One region of the Brucella sp. TWI432 genome, then DNA from elsewhere that is predicted to be linked to it. Evidence: predicted binding sites of a transcription regulator. Region 1 holds the regulator's gene; the other holds the start of a gene.

Region 1 (9,709 bases):
TCATTGCCGAAATCAAGAAGGCAAGCCCGTCAAAAGGCCTTATCCGCCCGGATTTTGACCCACCGGCATTGGCAAAAGCCTATGAAGATGGTGGTGCTGCCTGCCTTTCTGTTCTCACAGATACGCCCTCTTTTCAGGGCGCGCCTGAATTTCTGATTGCAGCGCGCAATGCATGCTCGCTGCCCGCCCTGCGCAAAGATTTCCTCTTCGATACCTATCAGGTCTATGAGGCGCGCAGCTGGGGCGCAGATTGCATTCTTATCATTATGGCAAGCGTCGATGATGACCTTGCAAAAGCGCTGGAAGAAACTGCTTTTGATCTCGGCATGGATGCACTGATTGAAGTGCATGACGAGGAAGAAATGGAACGTGCGCTGAAACTTTCATCGCGCCTCGTTGGCGTAAACAATCGCAATCTGCGCACATTTGAAGTCGATCTCGCAGTCTCTGAACGCCTCGCAAAGATGGTGCCTTCGGACCGCCTTCTGGTGGGCGAAAGCGGCATCTTCACCCATGACGACTGCCTGCGTCTCGAAAAATCGAATATCGGCACATTCCTGATCGGCGAAAGCCTGATGCGTAAAGAAGATGTGGCATCAGCCACCCGTGAACTTCTGACCGGTAGGGTGTGAACCATGTCTGCCAAGCTCACCCATATCGACCAGACAGGCGCCGCCCATATGGTCGATGTCGGCGACAAGGCTGAAACTGAACGCGTGGCCACCGCCGAAGGAGCGGTGAGAATGAAGCCGGAAACTCTGGCGCTTATTCTGGAAGGCAATGCCGCAAAAGGCGACGTTATCGGCACTGCCCGTCTTGCAGGCATTATGGCCGCGAAGAAGACCGCTGATCTCATTCCACTTTGCCACCCATTGATGCTGACAAAGGTGTCAGTAGACATTGAACCGGATCTGTCACTTCCCGGCCTTCGCATCTCTGCGACTGCGAAACTAAAAGGCCGAACCGGCGTTGAGATGGAAGCGCTGACTGCCGTATCAGTTACTTGCCTGACCATCTATGATATGGCGAAGGCCGTTGATCGCCACATGGAAATTACCAACATTCGCGTTTCGGCAAAGAGCGGTGGCAAGTCAGGTGACTGGAAAGCCTGATTTTTCAGACGAGAGGAAAACGCATGTCCCTGCTTCCAATCGATGAGGCCCTTGCACGTATTCTCAATAATGCAGAGCCGCATGGCACAGAGACGCTCTCTCTTTCTGAAGCAGGCGGACGTGTTGTTGCAGAACCTGTTCAAGCCAAGCTGAAACAGCCGCCCTTCGATTGCTCGGCCATGGATGGCTATGCATTGATGGCCCCACAAAACATCAACTATCCTCTTGAATTCAGTATCATCGGCGAATCAGCCGCCGGAAAACGCTTCGAAGGCCAACTGAAACAAGGCGAAGCGGTCCGCATCTTCACCGGCGCGCCGATGCCGGTAGGCGCTGATAGTATCGTTATTCAGGAAGACACGGAACGATCCGGCGGCAAGCTCACAATCCGTCAGGGATTGGACAAAGGCCGTCACATCCGTCATGCGGGCCTCGATTTTGCGCCTGGTGACACTATTCTGCCAAGTGGGCGGGAACTTGATGCCCCGGCCCTTTCGCTTGCCGCTGCCAGCGGCAATGCCATGATTTCTGTTTTCAAGCAGCCGCGCATTGCCATTCTGGCCACAGGGGATGAACTCGTTCCTCCGGGCACGATTCCCGGTGCCGACCAGATCGTCGCCTCCAACAGCATTGGCGTTGCTGAAATCGTGCGTCGTACAGGTGGAAAACCTGAAGATATGGGCATTATCAGCGACGACCCCGCAAAGATCGAATCCGCAATCAGTCAGGTTCTCGATGATGGTGTCGACATTCTCGTGACCATCGGCGGCGCATCGGTTGGTGATCGCGATTTTATGCACGGCGCGTTGAAAAATTGTGGTGTCGATCTCGACTTCTGGAAAATCGCCATGCGTCCCGGCAAGCCACTGATGTATGGACACAAAACTGTATCCGGCAAAACCGTTCATGTCATCGGCCTGCCGGGCAACCCGGTTTCAAGCCTCGTTTGCAGCTTGGTATTTCTGCGTCCGCTGATCGCGAAATTATCAGGGCGTCATTTGACCGCGGATTTCCGCCCGGCACGTCTTGGCAAGCCAATGAATGCGAACGATCATCGTCGTGATTATGTCCGCGCAACGGTTGAACAGGCGGCGGATGGCACACTCACCGCGACGCCGTATCCACTTCAGGATTCCTCAATGCTGTCAGCGCTGGTGGCTTCCGATGCCCTTTTGATCAGAGAAGAAAATGCACCCGCGGCCGCAGCGGGTGATGCTTGCACGATAATGATGCTATAGTAAAATCCAATAGGGTCGGCCCATATTAATAATTTTAAAACCATTGCGGAACAAGACTGGAACATATAGTGTTTGTTCTGGTTATGTTTTTATTTGATTCTGGTCCGGAGGGTATGCGCATGTTGACCCGTAAACAGCACGAGCTCCTGCTGTTCATTCATGAACGTATGAAAGAAACAGGCATTCCCCCCTCTTTCGATGAGATGAAAGAGGCGCTCGATCTGGCATCCAAATCGGGCATTCATCGGCTGATTACCGCCCTTGAAGAACGTGGCTTCATTCGCAGGCTGCCAAACCGTGCCCGCGCGCTTGAAGTGTTGCGCCTGCCCGATTCGATAGCCCCCGGTCTGAACGCGCAGAAGAAATTCGCGCCCAGCGTTATTGAGGGCAGCCTCGGCAAAGCCCCCTCTGCGCCTTCAGCAGCGCGCACCGCCCCGGTTTCAGCCAATAGTGATGCATCGGCGATGGTCTCAATTCCCATGATGGGTCGCATCGCAGCCGGTGTACCAATTTCGGCCATTCAAAATCAGACACATTCCATCAGCCTTCCACCCGAAATGCTTGGTGCGGGTGAGCATTACGCGCTTGAGGTCAAAGGCGATTCGATGATTGAAGCCGGTATTTTTGATGGTGATACGGTCATCATCAAGCGTGGCGATACCGCCAGCCCGGGGGAAATCATCGTGGCTCTCGTCGATGATGAAGAAGCGACACTGAAGCGGTTCCGCCGTAAGGGCGCATCGATTGCGCTGGAAGCCGCCAACCCGGCTTATGAAACACGCATTTTCGGACCTGACCGGGTCCGCGTACAGGGCAAGCTGATCGGTCTGATACGACGGTACTAAAAATCGTTCGGGAAAGGAGAGGCCGACAGCCTCTTTTCTATCGAAAATTGCTGGCAAAATGCGTAAAAACAAACAGATAGAGCATTTCCCATAATTCAATCAAAACGGGAAATGCTCTGCATAGACGGAAAGCATAAGTCCTGTCGGATCAAAACAAGGATCGATAGGAGCATGCTTTTAATAGAGTCCTTTAGAGCGTTTCTTCTGTTTCCACCCCGATAGTAAATACTTTCGCTCTCTTCTTATATTCGCGCTCAGGCTGACCGCGTGCGGCGCGCGAATAGAGACGATGAAGCTGCCAGGGGCGCGTTGGCGCACCGACTGAAAAATTTAAATAATCGGCATAGGCTGCATCCTTGCGCTGCTCCGCAACGGTAAAGCGATAAATCTGATGATCGTCGCGGACCGCTGGATCAGGAGAAACCGCCTGATGGCGCTGCATTTCCTCTCCCAGCCTTATTTCGAGCGTTCCTTTCAAGGCCAGTTCCTGTCGGCCAATCACCAGCGTAGACGAACGCGTGCAGCTTAAGTCTTTGCCTGCAATCGCCAAAACCACAACGTCCCCGACATTACAGGCAATCTCGTGCATTTCTTCCTGAGCGGTATAGGCAAATATGCGCCCGTCCCGAAGTGACAGGGTGCAAAGCCCATCCTCACAGATAAAGCCGTCCTCGCGCGCGCCAGCACTTCGTTTCATCGCACTCTGCGGTGGGATAAAATCATCAATCAGATAGGCCGTCTGCCAGTTCTGCGCCGTAAATTGCGGAGGTCTGCTGCGGTTGACTGCGAAACTTCCATCGCGCAATCGTACCGCCACTAATTTCGCGTCCTCGCTAATGAGGATATCGGGCATGGGCGAGCGCATAAACACCACAAGACCTGCCATAACGAAAGGCAATGCCAACAATCGCAATCTTGTGGTGAATGTGACGGATATGACAAGCGCGACAGTCCACAGGATCAGCGTCATCACCGGCATGACACCCGGATTACCATCGGGTGAAAAGCTGGCCACAAAGCTCGCAATATATCTCACCAGCAAGATGCCAAATCCCATGACCTGCAATGGCAGCCAATCAAGTTGCAACGGCATCAATATCAAGCTTAACACTGCAAACGGCATCACAAGTATCGAAATGACTGGTAGCGCCAGCACGTTTCCAACAAGTCCAAAGGGCGCCGTGTTGTTAAAATGATAGGCGGCAAATATACCGCTCGCTACACCGGCAACAATGGATGTCGCCCCCGTCGCAAATGTCGGAAAAAGTATCTTTGTCATCGTTCCACGGGGTGATGAGCGCAGATTATTACCTGCCGATTGCTTGCGCATTTTTCGGTCGCTCCACCAGGCAAATGCAGCAATCAGCCCCGCAGTCGCCGAAAACGACATCTGAAAGCTCGGCCCCAGAATTTCATGCGGAGAAATGGCAATCATCGCCACGGCCGCAATAGCCAGATTTCGCATACTGATCGCCGCACGATCAGCCAACAGCGCACAAAGCATGACGACAATCATCAAGTAGCTGCGCTGTGCCGCAACATCTGCGCCCGACATAGCGAGATAAAAAGTGCAACTCAAAAGCGAGAGAAATGCAGCATATTTCTTGACAGCATAACGTGCGCTGAAGGCGGGAAAAAGCGCGAATAATGCACGAAGAGACATCATGACCACACCGGCTGCCAGCACCATATGCAGGCCAGAAATTGACAGAATATGCGCAAGCCCCGCCTTGCGCAGATCATTGTTGGTTTCATCACTGATCCCTGCCCGCTCGCCTGCGATCAGTGCGGCGGCAACACTGCCATCTTCCCCTGAAAGCACCTCCGCAATCCTCTCGGAAACATGGACACGCAATCTGGCAATTTCAGTTGCAATCGTCGCCTTAAGCCCCTTCGGTTCCAAAACATCTGCAATTTTCGGAGTTCCAAGAAAAAAGCCATTCGCTCCAATCCCGGCAAAATAGGCATGGAATGCAAAATCATAATTGCCCGGTCTCAACGGCCCAGAAGGCACGCGCAGACGCGCAAAGCCAGTTAATCCGCTGCCAATTGTCGTGCGTGCCGGAATATCGCGCGCTGTAATGCGGATGCGTTGTGGTGCATAGCGAAGCTTCGGTCTTTGGGTTTCGATCAAATCAAGCGTCACACGCCAACTGCCGTTATCCTTATATTCGAGCGCTGCCACCCTTCCTGTAATGCGCGTCGCGACCTCCGAGCCTAACAATTGCGTGGCTCGCCACTCTGTTTCAAATTTTCCCGCAATCACTCCCAACTGAAGCGCAAGGGCCAGCGTTAGCAACCGCGATGACAGAAAATGCCTGCGTGATAAAACTCGAACACCACCAAGAGCGGTTAGAATTGCCAGAATGGGCAACCAATGAGGTTCAAATGAGAGTGTGAAATAGACAATCGCCCCGATGCCCATGAAGACCGGAAACAGCAGGAAAAACATGCCCCTGCCGATTTCCCTTAGCATTGCAGCACTTAAGTTGAGCCACGCAAGCGAAGCCAGCGCCGACAGTCGCTGTGATGGGGTTCGATGCTGTTGTGGTAAGATGGGAGATAAATCTTCGCTTGCTTTATAAGGTATCCAAGGTTCGGGCAATAAGGCGCGTTCAAGCCCCGCGGACATGTCTTTGACAAATACCCGTTCGCTTATTTCCTGTGTGTCCCTTATGCTCGTCATGCCCCCGCCTGACTGCAAAAGTGTTCCCCGATCGCGCGAAGCCCTTGCGCACTGTGCTGCCTATGCTACATGAACCCCAGTCAAAATCGATAGGGTTCTCACTCAAGAATCCTTGACGCCTGTAGATTATGAACAAACGGGCGCTACATATTCAAAATTCTGCCTCGTCCAGCACATCTGCTGTACCCTGACGCGGCCTTTATAGTGGAGCTGTCATGTCGAAACCGGTCGTAACCCGTTTTGCCCCCTCGCCCACGGGTTTCCTTCATATTGGCGGAGCCCGGACCGCCCTGTTCAATTGGCTTTATGCCAAGCACAGCGGCGGCAAAATGCTGTTGCGCATCGAGGATACCGACCGCGAACGCTCCACGGATGCAGCAACGGCTGCAATTCTCGACGGTCTGACATGGCTTGGCCTTGACTGGGATGGTGACGTCATTTCGCAGTTCGAACGCGCACCGCGTCATCGCGAAGTGGCTGAAGAACTGGTTGCCAAAGGCAAAGCCTACTATTGCTATGCAACGCCGCAAGAGCTGGAAGACATGCGCGAGAAGGCCCGGGCCGAAGGCCGTCCGCCGCGTTATGATGGCCGCTGGCGCGACCGTGATCCATCCGAAGCACCGGCAGGTGTAAAGCCAGTCATCCGAATCAAGGCACCTCGCGAAGGCGAAACACTGGTACGCGATGCCGTACAGGGCGATGTGCGTTTCCCGAACAAGGATCTTGATGATTTCATCATTCTGCGTTCGGACGGCAATCCAACCTATATGCATGCTGTTGTCGTCGACGATCATGATATGGGGGTCACCGATATTATCCGTGGCGATGATCACCTGACCAATGCGGCACGCCAGACCGTGATTTATGATGCGATGGGCTGGGACGTTCCGCAAATGTCACACATCCCGCTGATCCACGGCGCAGATGGTGCAAAACTATCCAAGCGTCACGGCGCACTGGGCGTTGATGCCTATCGCGCCATGGGTTATCTGCCGGAAGCGCTGCGCAACTATCTAGTTCGCCTTGGCTGGAGCCATGGCGACGATGAAATCATGTCAACCGAACAGATGATCGAATGGTTCGACGTGAAAGACATCAATAAAGGCGCGGCACGTTTTGACTTTCAGAAACTGGAAGCCATCAACGGCGTTTATATGCGTAACAGTGATGATAAAGCACTGTTTGATGCTCTCATCGCTGTGCTGCCGGAAATTGAGGGCGGCGAAGAGCTTGCAAAAGCCCTTGATGACAAGGGACGTGCGCAACTTCTCACCGCAATGCCGGGCCTTAAGGATCGCGCAAAAACGCTTGTCGAGCTGGCCGACGGCGCGAAATTCATTTTCGCACAGCGTCCGCTGAAATTCGATGAAAAAGCAGCCTCCCTGCTCAATGATGAAGGCCGTGCAGTTCTCAAAGCTGTGCTCCCGCATCTTGAAGCAGCCACAGACTGGACCGTTGAATCGCTGGATGCAGCCGTTCGCGCGCATGCAGAGGCCGTTGGCCTGAAACTTGGTAAGGTGGCACAACCTCTGCGCGCCGCACTGACAGGCCGAGCAACATCTCCGGGTGTATTCGACGTTCTGTTCGTTCTGGGCCGAGACGAGTCGCTTGCACGTATAAAAGATCAAATCGTTTGAAATCCCAGCTTTCACGCTGACGTGACAAAACGGGCTTAATTAGTACAAATTACGCATTGCATCGCAAAATCATTGGGATAGTTTGGCGAGCGAAATCGTTAGGGTAATGCGTTGAAAAACCGGGTTCCCGCGAAAGCGGGAAACATCCAGAGATTACGAGAGACAAGTTATAACGACGATTAAAATTCAGCCGCCATGCGGGCGGCAAAGTGGACACGAAAGGAAACACGATGTCAGATAAGACAGCAAGCTTTACCCTCGACGGCAAAACATTCGATCTGCCTGTACGACAAGGCACTGTCGGGCCAGAGGTCGTCGACATCGGGCCACTTTACAAGAACGCCAACGCTTTCACTTATGATCCAGGTTTCACATCGACGGCTTCGTGTGAATCCAAAATCACTTATATTGATGGCGATAAAGGTGTTCTTCTTTATCGTGGTTATCCGATTGATCAGCTTGCTGAACATGGTGACTTTCTCGAAACCTGCTACCTGCTGCTTTACGGTGAACTGCCAACAGCAACCCAGAAAGCTGATTTCGATTACCGCGTAACACGTCACACGATGATCCATGAGCAGATGACGAAGTTCTTTACGGGCTTCCGTCGTGATGCGCACCCGATGGCAGTGATTGTTGGCTGCGTTGGTGCAATGTCGGCTTTCTACCATGACTCGACCGATATCACCGATCCACATCAGCGCATGGTTGCTTCAATCCGCCTGATCGCCAAGGTGCCAACGCTTGCCGCAATGGCCTATAAGTATCACATTGGCCAGCCGTTTATGTATCCGAAGAACGACCTCGATTTTGCGTCGAACTTCCTGCACATGTGCTTTGGCGTTCCATGCGAAGAATATAAGGTCAATCCGGTTCTGGCGCGCGCTATGGACCGTATTTTCATCCTGCACGCTGATCACGAGCAGAACGCATCGACCTCGACCGTTCGTCTTGCTGGATCGTCGGGTGCCAATCCGTTTGCGTGTATCGCCGCTGGCGTTGCCTGTCTCTGGGGCCCGGCACATGGTGGCGCCAATGAAGCAGCCCTCAACATGCTGGCTGAAATTGGCACGGTAGACCGCATTCCAGAATTCATCGCACGTGCCAAGGACAAGAACGATCCGTTCCGTCTGATGGGCTTTGGCCATCGCGTTTACAAAAACTACGATCCACGCGCGAAGATCATGCAGAAGACCTGCCATGAGGTTCTGGGCGAACTCGGCATCAAGGACGATCCGCTTCTCGACGTTGCTCTGGAACTCGAAAAGATCGCTCTGACCGATGAGTATTTTATCGAAAAGAAGCTCTATCCAAACATCGACTTCTATTCCGGCATCACCTTGAAGGCTCTCGGTTTCCCAACCGAAATGTTCACGGTTCTGTTCGCACTCGCCCGCACCGTCGGCTGGGTCGCGCAGTGGAAGGAAATGATCGAAGATCCACAGCAGAAGATCGGCCGTCCGCGCCAGCTCTACACAGGATCTGCGGAACGCGATTACGTACCAGTCGCAAAGCGCAAGTAATCGTCGTTCGATATGCAAAAACCCCGGCAAATCGCCGGGGTTTTTCTTTGTCTTGATTTTCCAGCGTTCAGCGTTTTCTACCGTTCTCTGCAAGATCAAGCAAAACCTGTGCGCCAATCTCGCCCGATGGGCGTTCTGTCGCCATGATCGAGGTAACTTTATCAAAGCCGTCAAGCTGCGCCTGCCGCGAAGCTGTCTTCTGCATCAATTGCTCAATATAGCGCGCAAGATTACCGGGCCTCACCGACTCATTGAAGAATTCCGGCACAACTGGCTGGTCTGCAATAATATTGGGAAGAGCCGCACTCCAGATCGTAATGCGGGAGATCAGAAACTGCCGCGCGAACCAGTCAGCTTTATAGGAAAGAACTGTCGGAATATGCGACAGCGCCAGCTCCAGCGAAACAGTACCCGACGCGGCCAATGCCGCATCCGCACGCGAGAAAGCATCCCATTTGGCCTCATCACCAGTCACAATGAGTGGCTTAACGGCCCAGTCCTTTGACATCTCACGCACCGTTTCTTCAATGCGCGGCAAGGTTGGCAGAATGACTTCGAGTTTTTCAACACGTTTCGAAAGTTCCGCAACCGCCTTGCCGAATGGCTCCATAAGCATCTGAAGCTCGCCACGGCGGGAACCGGGAAGCAAAAGCAGGCAACGTGACCCG
Region 2 (9,709 bases), on a different contig from region 1:
AAATGATCGAACTTATGCGCACAAATGATTCCGTTCTGCTGTCAGTAGCGGAAGCTCTGATGAAAGAAGCAGGCATCATCTACTTCATCGCCGATACCAATATGAGTATCCTTGAAGGCTCTCTTGGCGTTATACCGAGGCGCTTTCTGGTCGAGGAAGACAGATTGGACGAAGCCCGGCGCTATCTTATCGATGCCGGTCTGGAGCATGAATTAAGAGATCATGACAAGTAACATATCCGAGCATCAGCACGATAGCATGGAAGAGACACTCGACACATTCCATCGGGGGGCCTTTCATCTCGTGCAGCCTGCAATGAAGGGGCATCGATCCGGCGTCGATGCAATGATACTGGCAAGCAGCGTACCAGATGGATTTGCCGGTCGCCTTGCTGACCTTGGAAGCGGTGCGGGTGCGGCAGGGCTTGCCGTTGCGGCCCGCTGCAAAAATGCACAGGTCACGCTTATTGAGCGCTCCGGCTTCATGCTCGGCTTCGCACGCAAGACACTTGCCCACCCACTCAATGCAGCCCTGACTGATCGCGTCGACATCCTTGAAGCCGATGTCTCGCTGGCTGGTAAGGCGCGTGCCGCCGCGGGGCTATCCAACGACAGCTTCGATTTTGCGATCATGAATCCCCCATTCAACGAGGCACGTGATCGCTCAACACCTGACCCGGTGAAAGCAGAAGCGCATGTCATGCCGGAAGGCATGTTTGACCAATGGATGCGCACGGCCTCCGGCATCGTCAAGCCAGGCGGTGGCGTTTCCGTCATTGCGCGCCCCGGCTCGATTGCGCCGATACTTGAAGCACTCGAAGGCCGTTTTGGCGGCTTGAAAATCATTCCGATACAGCCTCGACCGCAAAACTCAGCTATTCGCATCATCATTACGGGCATTCGTGGAAGCCGCGCAGGATTGTCGCTCATGCCTGCCCTTGTTTTGCATGGCGATGCAGGCAATGATTTCACGCCACGTGCCACAGCCATTAATAATGGCCAGACTTCACTGCTTTAAGAAATGGCTGCACATCACACGGTCGAATCTGCAAACAATATATTCTGGGAAAATGAAGTCATGATTCTGGTCGTGGGAACTGTGAGACTGCCTGCGGAAAAATTAGACGATGCTCGCCCCATCATGAAACGAATGATTGAAGCAAGCCGCGCTGAGACCGGCTGCATTGATTATTGTTATTCTCAAGATGTACTCAAGCCGGGAATTATCCATGTAAAAGAGCTATGGCAGGATCGCAATTCACTGGAAAAACACTTCGCATCAGACCATATAAATCAGTGGCGTTCCTATTGGCCCGAACTGGAAATAACGGACCGCAATCTCGTTCTGTATGAAGTCAACACTCCGGAAGCAACCTGAAAAGAAGAAGAATGACATCAAATCCGAAGCCTGTCCGCCCCATCTCCATCATGCGCCGCTTTCTGGACAGCGAATCTTCCGGTGGCATTGTGCTCATGGCAGCCGCAGCGCTTGCGCTGATCGTCGCCAACACACCCTTTTCAAGCGCTTATTTTGATGCGCTGCATTTCTATATCGGGCCGCTCAGCCTTGCACATTGGATCAATGACGCATTGATGGCGATCTTCTTTTTGCTGGTCGGCCTTGAAATCAAGCGCGAGTTCCTTGACGGTCAGCTTGCAAGTTGGCCCAATCGCATCCTTCCCGGGATCGCAGCCGCAGGTGGCGTTATCGTACCAGCGCTGATCTTTGTTGCCTTTAACTATGGCGATGCAGAAAAAGTACACGGCTGGGCTGTGCCTTCCGCCACTGACATTGCTTTTGCTCTTGGCGTATTATCATTGCTTGGACCACGGGTACCAACAAGTCTCAAGGTTTTTCTTGCAACGCTTGCAATCCTCGACGATCTTGCAGCTGTCATCATCATCGCGGTCTTTTATACAGCGGAAATTTCAATGCCTTATCTCGGCGCAGCCTTTGCAACTGCGGCGGTGATGTTTGCCATGAACCGTTTTGGCGTAGCCAAATTGCTGCCCTACCTCATCGGTGCCGCAGTGCTGTGGTTCTTTGTGCTCAATTCCGGCGTTCACGCCACGGTTGCAGGTGTTGTCGCAGCGCTCATGATTCCGCTTAAGCCGGGCAAGGCAAAGCCGGATGATATGAGTTCGCCTCTTCACCAGCTCGAACACGCACTGGCCAAACCAGTTTCCTTTATCATTGTTCCCATTTTCGGCTTTGCAAATGCCGGCATCTCATTTACCGGAATGACACCCTCAATCATCTTCGACACATTGCCGCTTGGCATCATGCTGGGGCTGTTTGTCGGCAAGCAGATTGGTGTTTTTGGTGCAGCATGGCTTGCGATAAAAACCGGGCTTGCGCAGAAGCCGATGGGCGCGAGCTGGGGTCAGCTTTACGGCGTTGCCATTCTGTGCGGTATCGGCTTCACCATGAGCATCTTCATCGGTCTGCTGTCCTTCCCGTCGGAATTCTTGCAGGCAGAGACGAAAATCGGCGTCCTTACAGGCTCTGCGCTCTCTGCAATCTGTGGTTACTTCCTACTCAGAATGCTGGCAAAACCACAAAACTGACGATTTTTTAATGCCCGGAACAAAATTCCGGGCATTTTTCTTTGTATTTTCAGGAATGATTTCTACATCTGGGGTAACAATTTTTTCAACTGGAGTTTGATTTGTCCGGCCTCTTGTCCCGCTTCATTCCGCGTCGTTTTCGCAAAAAAGAAATTGAAATCCCGGTTGTACGCCTTCACGGTGCGATCATGAGCGGCGGTTCACCGTTGCGTCCTTCGCTTTCGCTGGAAACGGCAGCAGGCGTGCTTGAAAAAGCCTTCGGCGAAAAGGAAGCGCCAGCCGTTGCAATTTCGATCAACTCGCCCGGCGGCTCACCGGTTCAATCGCGCCTGATTTATCGCCGTATCCGCGATCTGGCGGACGAACATCAAAAGCGTGTTTTCGTCTTCGTGGAAGACGCCGCTGCGTCCGGTGGTTACATGATTGCACTGGCGGGCGATGAGATCATTGCTGACCCCTCTTCCATCGTTGGCTCGATTGGTGTCGTATCGGCATCGTTTGGTTTTCCGGAACTGCTTAAAAAGATCGGCGTCGAGCGTCGCGTTTATACAGCCGGACAAAACAAGGCCGTACTCGACCCATTCCAGCCAGAGAAAAAGGCCGATATTGACCGGCTGAAAAAGCTTCAGCTTGAAATTCATGAAACCTTTATCGACATGGTGAAAGAGCGTCGTGGCAGCAAGCTTGCAAACGATCCCGACCTTTTCACCGGCATGTTCTGGACTGGCATCAAGGGCAAAGAAATTGGCCTGATCGACGGTCTTGGAGATATGCGCAGCTTTTTGCGTAAAACCTATGGCAATAAGGTGAAACTCAAGCTGATCGAACCCAAGCGCGGATTTCTGGGCCGGAAGGTGCCGGGTGTCGAAATGGGCCTCGGCCTTGGTATCGACCCCTCCGCTATAGCAGCCCATCTTGGCGATGGTTTGCTATCGGTTGCGGAAGAAAAAGCACTCTGGGCGCGATACGGGCTTTGAATTCCATGGTTTTACCATGTTATGGTGCATAAAGACCAAGATCAGTGTTACACTGCTGCTAAGATTTATCCACACATGTCCTGAAATGGCAATTGCAGGACATGTGTAAGCCTAGAGCGTCAAGCGTCCTTTTGGACGCACAAAGGGCGCTCTCATTCTGTGAAGGCACGATGCTAAAAGGACTAGAGGCCATGCCCCAGCTTATTTTTCTGCTGCTGATCCTCGCCGCCGCCTGGTACGGTTACCGGTCGTTCAAGCGCGAAGCGGTTCGCGTGACCCAGCGTGTGCGTCGGGCAGAGAAGGAAGCCCAGAACCGTGCCAATGGCACTTTGGTTCAGGATCCCAAGACCGGCGAATATTACGTCAAAAAAGACTGATCCTGATTTACCTAGAAAATGCACAATACAGCACAGGCCGCACAAACGGTTCGACACACTGCTCCGGCCAAGACCAATCTCGCGCTCCATGTAACCGGGCGCAGGGATGATGGTTATCATCTGCTTGATATGCTTGTGGTTTTTGCCGATTATGGCGATGTCATTGAAGTGACGCCCACCCCGCAGGATCAGTTCACTATCAGTGGTCGTTTCGCCAAAGGGGTTCCGCTTGATGGTGGCAATCTCGTTTTAAAAGCCCGCGATGCTTTGCGAGAATATGCTGCGCGTGATTTGCCCCCTGTTGCCATCCACCTTGAAAAGAACCTGCCCGTTGCCTCCGGTATTGGTGGGGGATCAAGCGATGCTGCGGCAACACTTCTTGCGCTCAATGAACTATGGCAGCTGAAGCTGGATTCTGACACGCTTGCAGCGCTTGGCTTAAAGCTTGGCGCAGACCTTCCTATGTGTCTGCATGGCGCGGCCTTTGGTACGCCGTTGATTGCACGTGGCATTGGTGAGCGGCTTTCCCCTGTAACAGGCATACCGTCGCTTCCCCTCTTGCTTATCAATGATGGCACGGCTGTTGCCACACCCGCTGTATTCCAGGCGCTGACAAAGCGCGACCATCCGGCGCTCGCCTTGCCACCTGAAGGCAGCGTTGAAGCGATTTGCGGTTACCTTGGGTCAACACGCAACGATCTGCTGCCAGCCGCCCTCAAGCTTGCGCCACAAATCAACGACAAGCTTGATTGCCTGCGCGAGCACGGCGCGCTCTTTGCGCAAATGTCAGGTTCAGGAGCGACGTGCTTTGCCATATTCAACGACATGGCGCGCACACATATGGCGGCAAGCGCCATCAGCTCGAAGAAACCGGACTGGTTCGTTATTTCAACGAAAACAACGGCTTCCGCTGACTAAAGCACTTCCTGGTTTGATTGAATCATTGGAAATGCTCTGTGTTTGTTTTCAAGCATTATCCAACGTTCTCGGTACACGCCTTGGTAAGGCCCGGTCTTCGCCTTTTATTGTTCACATATACTTGAACAAAATTCACCGCAGAGAAGGCATGCCGCTAAAATCCGCCTTATTGTTCACCATTACGAATACAATCTGTGAACCAAACGGTGGCTAGGCGCAGCCAATCGAAAGGCCTATCTCTTGCTCATCGAAACGACGAACACAGCGTCGCTTCACAAAAACCAAGGAGATAGAAAATGAAAAAGTTTGCTCTTGCTACTGTTGCCGTTGTTCTGAGCGCCGGTGCTGCTTTCGCTGAAAACCCAAATGTTGGCACCCCTGCCGATCTTTATGCCAATGACCGCACGCCCGTTGCAGCCCAGCAGGTTGATCGTACGGCAACCGCTTCCATCGGTCAGGTCTCCGTTCAGGACGGCTCAGCTCATCGCTTCGGTGACGCATCGCCTTCGAGCTTTCAGAACTAAGCTCAGTTTGTAAACAATCCCGCTGGGCGGAATGATCCGAACAGCACCCCAGTTATCTCCCCGGTGGATGGCGTTAGCGCCACCCCGGTGCCCCCGGAAGCACTGATGCCATCCAAAGGGCGATATAGAAGGAATAGAAAAATGAAAAAGTTTGCTCTTGCTGCTGTTGCCGTCGTTCTGAGCGCCGGTGCTGCTTTCGCTGAAAACCCAAATGTTGGCACCCCTGCCGATCTTTATGCCAATGACCGCACACCCGTTGCAACACAGCAGGTTGATCGCACGGCAACCGCTTCGATTGGTCAGAACACCCATCAGGACGGCTCAGCCCATCGTTTTGGCGACGCATCGCCTTCGAGCTACCAGAAATAATATCAGCTTGCGCTGATATCATTCAAAAAGGCGAAGCTTCAGGCTCCGCCTTTTGTTGTTTCTGGTGGCAAAATCGGGTGGGACAGCCGCACAGGCTTGAGTTGTTTTATGACAACCGGTGGGATGCCCCCATCCCGGATCAATGGCCTGATGACCAAGACAGGCGCCAGAAGTCCTGCATCAAGCGACGGCTTTGCACCCAAAAACCTGCCCACCAAACCCGAATCATGTGGTGTTGAAAAGCGTGCCGGCGCTTTTCCCGATTCCATATGCCGCCGCACGGCATCTTCCCAGCCATCCTGAAGAATTGCACCGGGCTCTAAGACGAGAAGCCACTGCGTTCGCAGATCATCAAATGCCTTCGGTAAATCCTTAGCATCGTAAAGCGAACATCCCGCCCCTTCGGCAACCAATCGTGTCGCATCGCTGGAACCGCTATCCGCAACAACAACACGTCGCAAAAGCCCTTCAACAACGGCGGATACCAATGCTGACAACGTTTGAGCCAGAGGCTTCTCAGAATTTCGCGTCATAATCAAAACGGATAACATGCGCCCTTTTATATCAAGGCTGCGTGATCGAAAAGCTGCCTGACATAATGTTCTTGATTTGTTCCGACTATTGGACTACGAATAGTGCCTGAAACGAGAGAGTCGGTTATGGAAATTATCCAGCAGGCAGACAAAGCAGCATTCGCAGCAGGAGGCGCAGAACACGCCAATGCGCTTGTGAGCGAAGCAGGCTTACGTATTGACCACGCACGGCGCCGTGGACGCGGCGCTGGCATCAATCCGACAGGGCGTTTTGAGCCGACCACACGACATGAATTTGACGATGGATGGGAGACGCTCGAAGACCTGCCCGCTTTCAAGACTGACGTGCAGATTGAAAAGCCCCGCACCATCATCACGCGCAATGATTCACCCGATATCAATTTTGACCGCTCTATCAACCCCTATCGCGGTTGCGAACATGGCTGCATCTATTGCTTTGCCCGTCCAACGCACAGCTATATGGGGCTTTCTGCCGCGCTTGATTTCGAGGCGCGCCTGTTCGCCAAGCCGGATGCGCCCCGCCTTCTGGAACGCGAACTTGCGAAGCCCGGCTACCAGCCCAAGACAATCGCCATTGGCACCAACACCGATCCTTATCAGCCCATCGAAAAGAAATGGCGTATCATGCGCGAAATTCTCGAGGTGCTGGAGGCTGCCAATCATCCCGTCGGCATTGTCACCAAATCAGCGCTCGTGGTGCGTGACATCGATATTTTAAGCCGTATGGCTGAAAAGGGTCTGGCCAAAGTCGCGCTTTCAGTCACCACGCTGGATGCCAACCTTGCGCGCACGATGGAACCGCGCGCATCAACACCAACTTTGCGGCTTCAAGCCATTCGAAAGCTCAACGAAGCCGGCATTCCAACCAATGTCATGATGGGGCCGGTCATTCCCGGCATCAATGATCATGAGATCGAGCGCATTCTGGATGCTGCTTTCGCACAAGGGGCGCGCGAAGCAGGTTATGTGTTGCTGCGTCTGCCGCTTGAAGTGGCACCTTTGTTCAAAGACTGGCTGCTGCGCAATTATCCAGACCGCTATCGGCATGTGATGTCACTGGTACGCTCGATGCGTGACGGCAAGGACTATGATGCGGAATGGGGCAAGCGGATGCGCGGCACAGGCCCCTATGCCTGGCAGATTGGGCGCCGTTTTGAAATTGCTGCGCGCAAGCTCGGCTACAATTCAAAGCGCGTTGCGCTGCGGACAGATCTGTTCGAGCCTGTCGAAAAAGGCGGCAAACAGCTTTCTCTTTTTTGAGCCGCAGCGCGTGTGGGGATCCGTTATCCACAAAAGCAAGGCGCTGCGAGCCTATTGTTCGCTTCACGCATGTCAGAGTTGTCAGTTGTGTATTTAATCTCCGTCTGATTTTTTCGGACGGAAGGCCCCTGCTTTTACGCCACTATCCTCGGCAGGGACCTTGCGGAGAATCAGAAGCAATGCGAGCATTGCCGCCAAATGAAACGCTTGAGTTCTGATTCTCCGCTCCTCTTTGACATCCCGCTTGCACCTGACTTCTCAGAAGAGACAAGGCTTATAGCGCGCGGGCTTCGTCATATTGCAGGTATTGATGAAGCTGGCCGCGGGCCGCTCGCAGGCCCCGTTGTTGCTGCTGCAGTTGTTCTTGATCCGGAAAACCTGCCTGAGGGGCTGGATGACTCCAAACGCCTGAATGCCAAAAAGCGCGATGCGCTTTACGAAATCATTCTGGCCAAAGCACTCACCGTTTCGGTCGCAAGCCTGAGTGCGCGCAGCATTGATGGAAGTGACATTCGAAAAGCAGCGCTTGAAGCCATGCGCCGCTCGTTTCTGGGCCTGACACTCAGCCCGGATCACGCATTGATTGATGGTCGCGATATTCCGCCCGGTTTGTCTTGTCCGGGATCTGCATTGGTAAAAGGCGATCAGCGCTCAATGTCAATTGCAGCAGCGTCCATTGTGGCGAAAGTCACGCGTGATCGCATGATGGCCCGCAGTGCAGCGGTTCATCCTGCATATGGCTTTGAGGTGCACGCGGGTTACGGCACAGCTAAACACCGCGCAGCCATCGAAGCAGTTGGCCCAGTACCAGGCGTTCACCGCTATACTTTTGCACCAATTAAAGGCCGCTTTTCGTCTATTTAATGCAGTTCTGTATGTTGAATTTTTACGGCAACGTTTGACTAGCAGGAGTGCTTGTCAAACTCGCTGAAGGCTTCCTTTGCGACAGCAAGGCCATTCATCGCTGCGGGAAAACCAGCATAGACAGCCATTTGGATTATAACCTCAACGATTTCCTCCCGTGTCAGTCCGGTGTTCATGCCTGCCAGAATATGTGCTTTCAACTGCTGCGAGTTATGACCAAGTGCCGTTAACGCCGCTATCGTGCCAATCTGGCGGTCGCGCGCCACAAGGCCCGGTCTGCTGTAAATGTCACCATAAGCAAATTCATAAATATAACGGGCAAAATCCGGCGCAATGTCGTCTAAAGCTTCAACGACGCTACAGCTTGAGTCTGCATGTAATGATGTGAGCTTTGCTCTGCCACGCTCCAAACGGCGATTATCGTCCTGCATCAAAGCCCCCCTTATCCTCTCAAGAGCCTCCCAATTTCAACCAAATCCAGGGTACGGCGTCACACCTCTGAGCGAAACTCCAAAAACTTGGGTTGCTTTGCGCGAGGCAGCACTCCCTTCTAAATGTTGCGTAGCTTCATATTTTGGCCAAAACCCAAATAAAAAAGCCGCCCTTTTGAGGCGGCTTATAAAACTCTAATAGAGATGAACTTAGTTCAGGTTGGATTTAACCTGACCGACTGCATCCTTGAACAGGGTGCCTGCAACTTTGGTATCAACCTTGTCGGCAACGATCTTGCCAGCGGCTGCAATTGCCAGATCAACAGCCGAAGCACGGACTGCATTGATTGCATCGGTTTCAGCGGTTGCAATCTTCTGCTCAGCAAGCTTGTTGCGGCGAACGACATATTCTTCGGTCGCACGCTCGGCGTCTTCGAGAAGAGCCTTTGCTTCGCGTTCAGCAGCGGCAACAATGTCGCCTGCTTCTTTTTCCGCTTCCTTGCGCTTGCGATGGTATTCAGCAAGAAGCTGCTGGGCTTCTTCGCGCAGGGTGCGGGCTTCTTCGAGTTCCTTCTTGATATTCTCGGCACGCTCATCAAGTGAGCGACCGATCATACCCGGAACCTTCAGATAAACAATCAATGCGATGAAGAGAATAAGCGCAACAAGCGCCCAAAATGTTGAATCCATTTTCGTCTCCTCAGGCGTTTGCGGTTTTGACGGCTGCGGTCACATCAGCCTTGTCAGCCTTTGTGCCCAAAAGCTGTTCAACAATCGCAGACGTTGTTTCTTCGGCAATCGTACCGACATCGCTCATGGCCTTCGCCTTGATTGCTGCGATACGTTCTTCCGCTTCAGCAAGCTTGCC

The links. Region 1 encodes LexA, which represses DNA repair genes until DNA is damaged. Its sites were predicted from a motif close to TGTTCNNNNTGTGTTCNG; they were not measured.
Region 2: a site for LexA is predicted at 6,332-6,349, ahead of ABE527_RS03290 (PA0069 family radical SAM protein). Genes of this name have one in related genera too.

What each region holds. Positions count from the first base shown of each region.
Region 1 covers NZ_JBDJNL010000002.1:359,360-369,068, reverse strand. Annotated here, with positions in the region: gene trpC (indole-3-glycerol phosphate synthase TrpC) at 1-632, shown strand, start outside; gene moaC (cyclic pyranopterin monophosphate synthase MoaC) at 636-1,112, shown strand; gene ABE527_RS06890 (molybdopterin molybdotransferase MoeA) at 1,136-2,350, shown strand; gene lexA (transcriptional repressor LexA) at 2,470-3,195, shown strand; gene ABE527_RS06880 (ComEC/Rec2 family competence protein) at 3,386-5,881, opposite strand; gene gltX (glutamate--tRNA ligase) at 6,097-7,518, shown strand; gene gltA (citrate synthase) at 7,749-9,041, shown strand; gene lpxB (lipid-A-disaccharide synthase) at 9,109-9,709, opposite strand, start outside.
Region 2 covers NZ_JBDJNL010000001.1:665,854-675,562, reverse strand. Annotated here, with positions in the region: gene ABE527_RS03340 (putative signal transducing protein) at 3-233, shown strand; gene ABE527_RS03335 (methyltransferase) at 223-1,017, shown strand; gene ABE527_RS03330 (putative quinol monooxygenase) at 1,078-1,377, shown strand; gene nhaA (Na+/H+ antiporter NhaA) at 1,389-2,567, shown strand; gene ABE527_RS03320 (S49 family peptidase) at 2,669-3,544, shown strand; gene ABE527_RS03315 (hypothetical protein) at 3,736-3,921, shown strand; gene ABE527_RS03310 (4-(cytidine 5'-diphospho)-2-C-methyl-D-erythritol kinase) at 3,940-4,839, shown strand; gene ABE527_RS03305 (hypothetical protein) at 5,136-5,363, shown strand; gene ABE527_RS03300 (hypothetical protein) at 5,505-5,732, shown strand; gene ABE527_RS03295 (glycosyltransferase) at 5,771-6,283, opposite strand; gene ABE527_RS03290 (PA0069 family radical SAM protein) at 6,392-7,546, shown strand; gene rnhB (ribonuclease HII) at 7,745-8,410, shown strand; gene ABE527_RS03280 (carboxymuconolactone decarboxylase family protein) at 8,449-8,841, opposite strand; gene ABE527_RS03275 (F0F1 ATP synthase subunit B) at 9,052-9,531, opposite strand; gene ABE527_RS03270 (F0F1 ATP synthase subunit B) at 9,542-9,709, opposite strand, start outside.